3 regions of the Pseudoalteromonas tunicata genome follow, and region 3 is predicted to be linked to each of the others. Evidence: predicted binding sites of a transcription regulator. Region 3 holds the regulator's gene; each other region holds the start of a gene.

Region 1 (4,220 bases), 690 kb from region 3:
AGGGTTACTAAGGCCTCTTAGTTAAATGGATATAACGGCCCCCTCCTAAGGGGCAATTACAGGTTCGATTCCTGTAGGGGCTACCAGTTTTTTGACGCTTACTTTTTAAAAACCATAAAAAAAGCAAAACCCGAAGGTTTTGCTTATCAAATACAGCTTTATGAAATTAACGAGTTGTTAGCGGGCTAAAAATTCGGCTAAATCGTCTGAGCCACCAATGTGCACGCCATCGATAAATACCTGCGGTACAGTTTGGCGCCCAGATAGCGCTTTTAAACTGGTTAGCGAGGCATCTTTTCCTAAAACAATTTCTTCAAATGGCATATTGTTTTCAGTTAACAATAACTTAGCTTTATGGCAATAAGGACATGTTGGTTTGGTAATTAATGTGATTGCTTTACACGGCTCTTGATTTGGGTTGATATAATTGAGCATGGTATCGGCATCAGATACTTCAAATGGATCGCCTGGTAAATCAGGCTCAATAAACATTTTATCAATCACGCCATCTTTTACTAACATCGAATAACGCCAGCTACGTTTGCCAAAACCAATGTCACTTTTATCAACCAACATGCCCATGGCTTCAGTGAATAATCCTGCGCCATCAGGAATAACGTCGATGTTGTCGGCTTCTTGATCTTTGACCCATGCATTCATAACAAAGGTATCGTTGACCGACATGCAAATAATACTATCAATGCCGTTTGCTTTAAAAATCGGCGCAAGTTCATTGTAACGAGGTAAATGGGTTGAAGAACAGGTGGGTGTAAACGCACCTGGCAATGAGAAAACAATTACATTCTTGCCTTTAAAGATTTCTTCTGTCGTAATGGCGTGCCATTGATCGTCTTTACGAAATGGAAAAGTCACTGTTGGAATATGTTGGCCTGTTTTATCTTGTAACATGGTTTAATCTCTCAAATGCGTTGATGAATTGTAGTGTGCCCTAAATGTTTATTTTTGCATAATTGATTGTATTGATTTTTTGAATCGATTTATTAGATTGAATCTTGTTGTTATCATATTTTTTCATCTAATACTTTAAGTAATTTGAGTCGTTTCCCAAATTTAAATGAAGTAGTAGTTAATCTGCTTATAACTCAGGCTCTTGCCATTCAATTAAGAGCACCAAGTCACTTCGCTGAATATTGGCAAGTAATTCATCAGAAATACTACTCGCTATTGCTGAGTGCTGAAATACTTGTTCAATTCTTACTTTGTTATTGCTTTCGATTATGTAAGGTCTTGATTGTCCGTTGGTATCGAGAATATTTGATTTATATGCAATGGCGAAGCTTTGACCTTTTTTGACCCCTTGTTCTGAGCCTAAATTGATAACTATAGTATTGTCGGTAATGTTTCTTATTTGTCCTTGTAATGGCAAGCAGCTCAGTGTATCTCGAAGCTCTAAGCTTATTTGGCGAGTCAGTTGGTCAATGGCAGAGCCGAATTCTGAGCGCCAAAATTTATTGCTAAATACATCTGGACGGGCGGTTTTGTCAAAACGCCAAACCCCACTGGTTTGATAATCTTGTTGCCAAACTAACTCATGGGTCAGGGCGTTCATTAAAATAAATTCGATGGAAAAAAAGCGCTCGAATTGTCTATCTTGCCAAAAGAGTAGTTTGGAGTTTTGTTGTTCGCCCATAGAGGTATCAGAGATTTGCGATAACAACACATATTGACTGTTGGTGGTATCGGCTATCTGCTCAATCATACGCGGATCGAGTTGTAGTTGTTCGGTAAAGTAATTGTTGACCCGTATTGCTTTTTTGAAATAGGCCCTAGGTGAGAGTGCTTGTTCGTTATTTTTAATGGTTTGGTATAAGCGTTCGCTAAAGGCTTTGTTGATGTCAAAAATTTGGCCTTCAAGCGCATGCTCTCTATTATTAAATTGGGTTTGAGTAATTGCGACGGATTTTTTAAATTCCGATGCAAAACATTGTTTGTCTTGGGCAAAAATATCAAGCCTTAAGGTGACTGAAACATAATCAGCAGAATAGGTTTCATCAATCATTTCAATATTGTTTATTTCACCGTGAGAGCGCACTTTTAGCTGATCTTGCATGATAACGCCATCAGCAACGCTTTGTATGCTTGAAACGGATGCACCAGCATAGACAAGCGCCTGTTTTATGGCATCTTCAGTAGCACGTGATTTAGCGCTTTTAGTATCGCCATCGCGTATTTGTGCTTGGCCTGTTGACTCATACCACTGCGCATTTAGGCTTGCGCACGAAAAAAATAGCAGTGCGAGAAGATATTTACTCATTGAACAGCCCTTAAATTATGTACTTATCGGGTAAAAGCAATTTATGTACCATGAATTTTGTTTTGTTATTTTGGGCATGTATTGTGCATAAAGTTTACTAAGTATTTTCAATAAGTGAATCATGATGAAACGAATTGCTATTTTAACAAGTGTGATGATAAGTCTATCTGGTTGTGCGCAACTATTTGATAAACATATTGAATACGCTTATCAACAACCTGACTCTTTCCCTGTTTTGAAAGCGGTTGGATATGCACCGATTAGTTTGCAGCCAGGTAAAAGTGAGCAGCAAAAATCTATTTTGGCTATTAAAGCATCAAAACTAGAGGCCTATCGAGAACTTGCAGAGCAGGTATATGGCCAAAAAATTACAGCCAGCACCTCAGTGCGCGCGATGGTCGCGAGTAATGATTCATTAAATGCGCAAGTTAATGGGGTTGTTCGAGGTGCAAAGGTCGTGAAGTCTTATGCAGTTGGCGATACTTATGCCACAGAGTTAGAGCTTGATATGAAGCTAGTATACGATTTGTATATTGGGGAAGTGAAACCAAGAAGTGTTAAAAAAGTGACGTATTACTAACATCATATATTGCTTAGCTTTTATAATTTATTTATGTGCAAAAAAAGCTAAGCTTTAATTCCTTTTCCGAGCAATGAGCCGCCTTCTGCAGCACCTTTTTTGCCATAAGTGAGTACCTTATTTGCACCAAGCAAAATGTCTTTCACTTTATTCACTGCAATGCTGGTTTGGTGTGCTGCATGTGCATTGATTTCATTTTGTTGTTGGCAATGACTAAGTAAGGTTTTTATTTCTTCAACAAGCGCTGCAATATCTTCAGATTCTATTGTCATTTGTGCTAAAGAGCACGATTGCAATTGTTTATCTTTCTTCTGAATTTTTTCCAACAGCATTAATTTTGCATTGGCACTTTCGGTTAGTTTATCTGCATCACGTGTACTAATGGCTGCAATTTCAGCATTGAGTTCATTCTCAAGCGCGAGCATGTTCTCTTTTTGTTGCAAAAGAATGGCTGTAACTACACTGTGATCGGCATAACTATCAACCATATAAATTAAACTCGAAGTTTGCGATATTTTTAGCTAGTTTCTCAGCATCTATTTGGTAGCTGCCTTCACTAATTGCTTTTTTCAACTCGTGCATTTTTTTAGTGTCAAAACCAGGCGTGCTTTCAGCTTTTACTTGCAAGTTTTTAATTTGCTGAGCCTGAGCTGTGATCACGACTGAATCTGCCGGAGTTTTAGCCGCTGTTGGGCTTTGTGGTAATGATGCCGCATTACTTTTATCACTACTGACAGTTTGCTGTTTGTTGTCAGCATAAGTGACATTATGCGAATTTCTGCTATTTACTTGATTTACCATGATCTTTCCCAAACCTATTAAAGCTAGTACTTTAGTATCGGCCACGTGCTGGAATACTTTAGCATAAATTTAGTTTATTAAGCACTTTTACATCATAGTGGATCTTGTGGTTAATAGGAATAATAATTAAAGCTAAAAATAACACGTAAAGTTATTTTATTTCAATGCTATAGGTTCACTATCACGTCATTAGTATTCATTACTTGCGCCTGAATTTTTTTGCCAGATTTACTATTTTGCACACTAATGTTTTCGCCTAACAAACCATTCTCGAGCGCTTCACCATTAGTTTTTATCACTAAATTAGGTTGTTTTGCGTAAATAGTGACTTTGTCACCTTTGCAAATCATACAAATTTGATTCAAGTTTATTGGGTTTCCGGCTCTGATTGAGCGAGTTGCTCTGCTGCCTATGAGCATCTTGATATCATCAATATTTTGATTGCGAACTAAATGAGTTGGGCGCATTTCTGTAACAATATCTTGCGCAGTAATTAACTGGCCTTTTGCAATGGGATTTTGGGTAATCACTATTTCGGCAAGCTCGGTGGTTCGCACTTGAACA
Region 2 (4,220 bases), 730 kb from region 3:
CTCAGGAGTCAGCTATTCGTGCGGCGATAAAAAGTGTTGCAGAGATAACATCAGGGCAATTACATATCGTAATTAATAATGCGGCTTTTGTTGGCACAGACAAACTAACAGGTTGGTGTGTCCCTTTTGAGCAGCAATCGTTTGAAACTTTTAATGCTTGTTTAGATGTGAATTTATCAGCGCCATTTTTAATTTCACAGTTGTGTTTACCGCTACTCAAAGCTCATGATCATGCGGTTAAGTCGGTTATTAATATTTCCTCAATTTATGGTGTGGTTGGCCCTCAAATGGTGATGTACGAAGGTACGGATATGGGGAACCCAGCCGCTTATGCTGCAAGTAAAGCTGGTCTAATGCAGCTTACAAAATGGATGGCGTGTACCGTAGCCCCATCAGTGCGAGTCAATAATATTGTGCTTGGCGGTGTATTTCGAGGTCAAGATCCTGCATTTTTAGAAAAATATCATCAGCGTGTACCACTTGGGCGGATGGCCATTGAAGAAGATGTTAAAGGCGCTATAGCTTATTTAAGTAGTCAGTTATCAAATTACATGACTGGACAATCGTTGATTTTAGATGGTGGCTGGACCGTCCATTAATGCACAAGGTATAAATTATGAATCACACATTAAATGAATTAGTTGCTTTGGTTGATGCTAGTTTTTATCGCAGTTATGCTGATTTAAATGAGCTAGATGATAAGGCTACTTTTTTTTATCACATTCCTAAAACAGGTGGTTTGAGCTTATATTATGCCCTGTATTTATCGTCTATAGGGCAAAATAAGCTTCCTTTAAATTTGAACCATACTGAAGTAGTAAAGTATGATGAAGCCGAATTTTTTGAGCAAATAAAAGCGTTGCCCTGTAATAAAAAAACGTTTTATGCCAGCCACTTTAGTTTTCCTGAACATGAAAAATTTGATCCGGCAATGAATTTGATGACCATAGTGCGAGAGCCCTTTAAGCGTATTGTTTCTAGCTTTACATATTATTGTATGCGCCATCAAAAAGTTCCTAACATTATTGATTTTGTTGCTTTTTATAAAGATGAAGCTAATCAGAATGTGATGTCAAAACAATTATTTGCAAAGGTTCCTGAGCATTGTAATAGTAGCGAATTTGGCCAAACAGTATTTGACCATTTACAGCAGCATTTTACTTATTTTGCTAGCACAGAACATATCACGCTGTTCATTGAATATTATTTATCAAAACTTAAGCTTTCGAATGTTTTAATGCCGCGAATGAATGAAACATCTGCCGAATATTTGTTTGACGCCTCAGCGGTTTTGGATGAGGTTCTTGCGCTTAATCAAGCTGATTTAACCCTCTATAGCTTGATTTGTCAGTCACCTAAATTACCTGATTTCTCAGCTATATCAGCAAACTCCATCTCAAACTTAACTACAGTGATTGCATCCGAAGATACTGATCAAGGTTCTAAAGCAAAAGGGATGACAGGCCAAACACAAGAAGTGCATATGTTATTAAATAACCTAAAGCAGCATTTTAAGGATGAGCCGATTAAAGTTAAAACCAATGAAATTATAGGTGCTTACTAACTTGAGTCGTGGATTGACTTGTAAGAGACTCGCTAATCCACCTTTTGCTCTTAAAAACGACCAATAAGAGAAAAAAGTTCAACGTTTTTAATTCAAGAGTTGTTTGTTTTACCCAAAATTTAGACTGCAGAAGATTATCGATTTAACTGATATTTTTTAACGCCCTTCAATGAATTTTTATGTTTTACCACAGCTTGCTTTAATTCACCTAAAGCAAGCTGTGCGTTTTTATTAATGCCTAAGGCTGTGTTTTCTAATTTTTTAAGTTGAGGTAAAAAGCCAACTAATTCGTCAGTTGGTTGTGAAAACAGCATTTGCAGCTGCATTAGGCGCTGTTTATCTAGTTGTTTGATAAGCTCATGTTCGCTGCTTTTAATTGCGCTTTGAATATCAAGCTGAGTTTGTTGTAACTCACCGAGCAATTGAATGATTATTGAAGACATTATGCGCCTACAGCAGATTTTTGCTCTAAATACTGATTACGAACATCAAGTGGAATACTATTCCAGCCTTCTTTGATAGTTTTAACGATTTCTAAGATCTCATCGATCATTTCTTTTGAATTATTAACGTTTGCTTGCACTAAATGAGTTTGTGAAAATTCGTATAGGCTATAAAGGTTATTAGAAATGTCACCGCCTTTTTCCATATCCAAACTGTCTTGTAATGCGCCAAACAATGAAATGCTCTCGCCAATCATGATGCCCTTATGTTCGTAATCGTTACGATCAATATAGGCTTTTGCTGCAGTTAACTTTCCAATAATACTGGTAAATACAATATTAATAAGCTCATACGGGTTTGCGTTTGCTGCCCCATTAATTTTCATATCTTTATATTTTTGGATTGATAATCTTGACATGTTGCACCTGTATTTTCATGGAATAAACATAGATATAATGCATAAATTTAAGCACGATGCGTGCCAAAAAGTAGGATTTAAATCCATCTATACCAACTTATCGACCATAGGTAAAAAAAATTTAGCATAAAAAATTTAAAAAAATACTTTAGTTTTTTCCAAATCGGCCGTTAGTGAAATATTAGATTGTTTTTTGTCCAGACGATATATGAAAATTGCAACCAATACGACAGCTTTATATGGCCAACGTAGTTTGAGCAAGGCAACGGCTGGTTTAAATTCGGCGATGGAGAAATTATCCTCTGGACTGCGTATTAATTCTGCAAAAGATGATGCTGCTGGGTTACAAATCTCAAATCGACTCACCTCACAAATAAATGGTATGTCAGTCGCAACCCGTAACGCGAATGATGGTATTTCCATGCTCCAAGTTGCCGAAGGTGCGCAACAAGAAATTACCAATACCTTACAGCGCATGCGGGACTTAGCCGTACAAGCTGCCAATGCGACTTACTCAGAAACTGACCGAAAAGCGATAAATGAAGAGTTTATTGAGTTAAAACGCGAAATTAACCGCATCAGTGATGCAACTAGTTTTGGTTCAAAAAAGTTATTTCAAAAAGCCAGCGGCTCGTTAGTTGATACTGTTGAGCGTGATATGGTCAAAGCGCTGCAGCGCACTTGGCTATCAGAATCTGAAGATATCATTCAAGATCAGCTTGGTTTAATGGGTCGAGGCACATTAAAAATCGATTTGGAATATGTGGATGGTGATGGAGGGACCGCTGCATATGTAAAACCAGCTTATTCAGGTGGTCAAGCAGTACAAATGGTAATGGTCATCGATAAAGGGGATTTTGCTACTTCAGCAGATATTCATGATGATTCAAGTTTGGCGTTAAATGAAACCTTATTACATGAAATGGTGCATGCCACCATGGCCTCTAATTTTCAATTAACTAATTTGCCAATTTGGTTTTTAGAAGGTACTGCTGAGGCTATTCGTGGCGCTGATAGTCGCGTAGCACAAGACAGTGCAGGGCTTGGCCTGAAAAATATCATTGATGATGGTGCTGCTGGTGGCAACAATAGCCTCAAAGATCTTCAAGGAGTGATGCCATTTAGTCCGGGTACCGCAGCCGAGGTTGCTGCTGTTTATTCTGGTGGGTATTTGGCTATGCGCTACATGTATCAAGAGATTGGTCAAAATGGCCTGCAGTCTTTAATGAGTGAACTGACTACAGGGCAAAGTTTTGATGCATCTTTAAATACAGCAAGTGGCGCTATTTGGAGCAACGAAGCCGATTTTTTTACCGATATGATGACAACCGGTGAAGACCCTCTTGATGCAACTAAAACTCGGTTACAAATTTTTGTTGAAAACAAAATGGACTTAACCAATCTCGACAATGGGGCGTTAGGTGGAAAAGATGCCTCCGATGGCGAAGTGCGCGAAAACACCATGCAAGGCACAGGCAGTGGGCGTTTAGATGGCTCTAAAGGGTTCCAAGAGTTTTTAGTGCTTGATGACAATGATAATTCAAGGTCTGATTTTGATACCGGGGCTACATATGATAAACCTGGAGGGGGCCAAATTAGACTGCAAGATTATGAAACTCAAGTTCATGGTGCCGGCGGTGAATACATTAATTTACAGGTAGGCGCTCGCTCACAGCAAGTAATAGGGTTTACCCTTGGCAGTTTTAGCACAGAAAATTTGGGCCTAGAATATACTGAATTGGTCGACCAACCGCAGTTTGCCATCTTTGCGATTGATGATGCACTGACGATTGT
Region 3 (4,220 bases):
TGTGGTTACGCTGCGTCAATAATCAAAAACAGTTCCTCGTCGGATTGCGCGGTGCGTAATTGCTTACAAAATTGTTTGTCATTCAGTTTATCAGCTATTGCAGCAAGCGTCTTTAGATGGTTATGTGATTCTGCATCAGGTACGAGCAGTGCAACAAAAATATCAACCGGTTTATTATCAATGGCATCAAAGTCGATGGCTTCTTGATTGACCAATAATATGGCTAAGCTTTCACTTAACCCTGCTAAGCGGCCATGAGGGATTGCAATACCCCTGCCAATTCCTGTGCTACCGAGTTTTTCACGGTTCAGTAAGGCGGTTAAAATTTCTTGTTCTGATAAATCAGGAAGCTTTTGATGGGCAAGTTCACTAATGTGTTCAAGAATGCGTTTTTTGCTATGAAAAAGGACTGCAGCTTTGGTGCAGTCCTTAGAAATAAAAGAATTTAATTTCATGGTTAATGACGTGAATTTTTCTCTTTATGTTTAATAACTTGACGATCTAATTTATCAATTAGGGCATCAATGGCGGCGTACATATCTTCATGTTCTGAAGTGGCAAACAATTCGCCTCCCGTAACATGTAATGTTGCTTCTGCTTTTTGAACTAGTTTTTCAATATCTAAAATAACATGCACGTTATTGATATGATCAAAGTGCCTCTCGAGCTTAGCGAACTTGTTAGTGACATAGTCTCTTAAAGGTTCTGTAATTTCTACGTGACGACCAGTTAAATTAAGTTGCATAAGCATTTTCCTTCTATTAAACGCCTCAGATTAAACTTTTTCTCTGATTGGACGGGGGAATGGATAGCGATTCGCGGTATTTTGCGATAGTTCGTCTAGCCACGTTAATTCCTTGTTCTGCCAATATATCTGCAATTTTGCTATCACTCAAAGGTTTAGTTTGGTTTTCTGCAGCTACCAGCTTTTTGATCAGTGCTCGAATTGCTGTTGATGAACACTCACCTCCATTTTCAGTGCTGACATGGCTTGAGAAAAAGAACTTAAGTTCATAAATACCGCGAGGGGTATGCATAAACTTTTGAGTTGTAACACGAGAAATTGTTGATTCGTGCATTTCTACCATTTCAGCAACATCATTTAAAACCATTGGTTTCATGGCTTCGTCGCCATGTTCAAAAAAAGCTTGCTGCTGTTGTACGATACAATTTGCTACTTTGAGCAAGGTATCGTTGCGGCTTTCAAGACTTTTAATAAACCATTTTGCTTCTTGTAAATGAGAGCGAATAAATTGACTGTCTTCACTCGATTTTACTGAACGGCTCATTGCCGCGTATTGATCATTCACTCTGATTTTAGGCATGCTATCTGAGTTTAGTTCAACCACCCAACGACCTTTAATTTTTTTCACCGAAACATCTGGAATAACATATTCAGGCTGTTCGGTATTAATGCTATCAGCTGGTTTTGGGTTAAGCGTATGAATGAGTGTCATGATTTCTTTAAGCTCTTCTTCTTTGAGCTTAGTTTTTTTCATAAGAGTTCGATAATCACGTGCCGCTAAAAGTTCAATATGTTGCTGAACAATTTCCTTGGTTTGTGCCAGCCAAGGGGTATCTTTTGCAAATTGATTAAGTTGAATAAGTAAACATTCTGGGAAGTTTCTTGCAGCTATTCCAATAGGATCAAATACTTGAATGCGTTTTAATACCGCCTCCACTTCATCTAGCTCAACCGCTAACCCATCACTGCCTTCACCAATGCTGTCACAAATATCTTCGGTTGAAAGGGTTAAGTAGCCATCATCGTTAATGGCTTCTACGATGGCAATGGCAATTGCTTCATCGGTTGGGCTAAAACGAGTTAAACGCAGTTGCCACATTAAATAGTCATGTAATGTTTCGCTGGTGCTACCTTGATAAATGGTATCGTTGTCAGGAGCGGGGCCTGATGAGGTTGAAGGACCGGCACTAATATATTCATCCCAGCCAACATCCATAGGTAATTCGTCAGTGAGTGAATCTTTATTGAGTGCATCTGAACTTTCTATTTCAGCATCTGCCGTTGGCTCAAAGTCCGAATCATAATTATCGTTTTGAAACTCTTGGTTTTCGTTATTTTCGGTTTCGTTGTTATATTCGGTTTCTTCAAGCTCGAGTAAAGGGTTGCTATCAAGTGCTTCTTGAATTTCTTGTTGAAGATCTAAAGTGCTCAATTGCAGTAAGCGAATAGCTTGCTGCAATTGTGGGGTCATTGTAAGTTGTTGCCCAAGACGAAGTTGTAATGATTGCCTCATTGACGCCTAACAATCCTTTTAGTTATTAAAATAGATGGCACTTAGTTACGAAGTAAACTAACTATAGCTTGAATTGTTCACCTAGGTAAACATCGCGTACTTTTTGATTTTCGAGTACTTCTTTTGGTGTTCCAGTTGCGATTAATTCGCCATGAGAAACAATGTAAGCTTTTTCACAAACATCTAGGGTTTCTCGTACGTTATGATCTGTAATCAAGACACCAATACCACGTTTTTTTAGGTGGCGAATAATTTTCTTTATATCTATCACTGATATTGGATCAACACCAGCAAAAGGCTCATCAAGCAGAATAAATTTTGGTTCGGCGGCTAAAGCGCGAGCAATTTCGACCCGGCGCCTCTCTCCACCTGAAAGCGCCATACCTTGGCTGTCTCTGATATGACAAATATTAAATTCTTCAAGTAGATTATCGAGTTGCTCTTCACGTTGTGTCTTATTGAGGCCTTTACGGGTCTCTAAAATAGCCATGATATTTTGATAAACAGTCAACTTTCTAAAAATTGAGGACTCTTGTGGTAGATAACCAATCCCTAAGCGTGCGCGACTATGCATGGGAAGTAATGTGATGTCTAGATCATCAATGGTGATCAGGCCTTTATCACTTGGCACTAAGCCTACTATCATGTAAAAAGTGGTGGTTTTTCCTGCTCCGTTAGGGCCAAGTAAACCAACAATACTGCCTGCCTTTACTTCAATGCCAACATTTTTAACAACTTGGCGGCCATTATAACTTTTGGCAAGTTGAGTGGCGGTTAATGTTGTCATTTTTTATCCTTTTCAGGAGCGGTTAAAATTGTACGCACTCGTTGGTTTGAGTTTTCAGCCTTTTCAGCGCTAATAAGTTGCTGGTTAATATCATAAATTATATTTTCGGCACTGATTTTTTGGCCGCTTTGGGTAATGGAAGCATTGCCTGAAATGGTCAATATTGCGCTGGCAACGTCATAACTTATTTCGTCGGCACTTGCGGTGATTACATTACCATCTGGCAAGGTTTCTGAATATCTTGCAGGGTGGCCTCTGGCGATTAATAACTCTTTATTTTCACCTAATTCTGCGCGGCGATAGGCTTCTAAAAAATCAGCTTTTATAATGCGTTTTCCATGGGTCACTTCAACATTTTTCTCAAAAATAACCACGTTTCTTTTTAATTCAGCTTGTTGTTTATCGGCATCAATTAATACTTGGGATTTTTCATTATTGGCCGAGCTAAAAAAGCTCATGCTTAATAATGCTAAAATAAGAATAGGTTTATTGGTCATAATAAATAGTCTGTGTATGGTTGATGAGTTCAATAACTTCGGACTCAAAGTTCGCAATAAGCCCTTTACCTGTGATTAAGATATTTGGCCCTGTAATTTCAACTGGTCGTTCTGATTGCATGGTGGAATGTGTAATATCCACTTCAATATAGTCAGCTTTAATATTTTGTAGCATGGCAGTTTTATCTAAATTAACAGCTTCAACATTCACTTCTAATATGAGTTTTTTACTTTCATACAAAGTTGCCTCAGCTGCACTTATTTCCCAAATTCCATTTTTAGAATAAAGCGTAAAAACTGGTGCAGTAAAATGGGTAAAACCTAAGTCTTGGTATTGCTCCATTTTAGTTGCTGATACCTTGTGGCTAATTTTACCATCGCTATTAAACACGGTTTGTTTTAGCTCTGTTGCAATGTAGTCAGGTTCTGCAACATCTGATTTTTTTTGCGTGATTTGCTGCTGCGGCTGAATAAAGTAGGGATACCAGAGCCAACTCATTAACGCTAGGAAAAAAATACTAAGGCTGAGGCGCGCTAAATTCATGCACTGATACCTTGGCTAGTTAAAGGGTGACCTTGGCTTAACATCAGTAAGTCGGTCAGTTCTCTTACCGCACCATATCCGCCACGCATCATAGTGGTGTAGTGAGATATATGCTTAATAATGGGGTGAGCATC

The links. Region 3 encodes sigma-54, which starts transcription at its own class of promoters, with help from an activator protein. Its sites were predicted from a motif close to GTTGGCACGNNNNTNGNNT; they were not measured.
Region 1: the regulator sigma-54 is predicted to act here: its motif matches at 2,310-2,328, upstream of PTUN_RS13380 (flagella assembly protein FlgT).
Region 2: the regulator sigma-54 is predicted to act here: its motif matches at 2,476-2,494, upstream of fliS (flagellar export chaperone FliS).

Annotation. Positions count from the first base shown of each region.
Region 1 covers NZ_CP011032.1:2,932,563-2,936,782, reverse strand. Annotated here, with positions in the region: tRNA gene PTUN_RS13390 (tRNA-Arg) at 12-86, shown strand; gene PTUN_RS13385 (glutathione peroxidase) at 178-909, opposite strand; gene PTUN_RS13380 (flagella assembly protein FlgT) at 1,097-2,275, opposite strand; gene PTUN_RS13375 (LPP20 family lipoprotein) at 2,400-2,855, shown strand; gene flgN (flagellar export chaperone FlgN) at 2,903-3,343, opposite strand; gene flgM (flagellar biosynthesis anti-sigma factor FlgM) at 3,336-3,656, opposite strand; gene flgA (flagellar basal body P-ring formation chaperone FlgA) at 3,824-4,220, opposite strand, start outside.
Region 2 covers NZ_CP011032.1:2,895,011-2,899,230, reverse strand. Annotated here, with positions in the region: gene PTUN_RS13205 (SDR family oxidoreductase) at 1-599, shown strand, start outside; gene PTUN_RS13200 (sulfotransferase family 2 domain-containing protein) at 617-1,564, shown strand; gene PTUN_RS13195 (hypothetical protein) at 1,699-2,007, opposite strand; gene fliS (flagellar export chaperone FliS) at 2,007-2,426, opposite strand; gene PTUN_RS22235 (flagellinolysin) at 2,635-4,220, shown strand, end outside.
Region 3 covers NZ_CP011032.1:3,622,697-3,626,916, reverse strand. Annotated here, with positions in the region: gene ptsN (PTS IIA-like nitrogen regulatory protein PtsN) at 6-455, opposite strand; gene hpf (ribosome hibernation promoting factor) at 458-745, opposite strand; gene PTUN_RS16430 (RNA polymerase factor sigma-54) at 771-2,258, opposite strand; gene lptB (LPS export ABC transporter ATP-binding protein) at 2,320-3,045, opposite strand; gene lptA (lipopolysaccharide transport periplasmic protein LptA) at 3,042-3,542, opposite strand; gene lptC (LPS export ABC transporter periplasmic protein LptC) at 3,532-4,086, opposite strand; gene kdsC (3-deoxy-manno-octulosonate-8-phosphatase KdsC) at 4,083-4,220, opposite strand, start outside.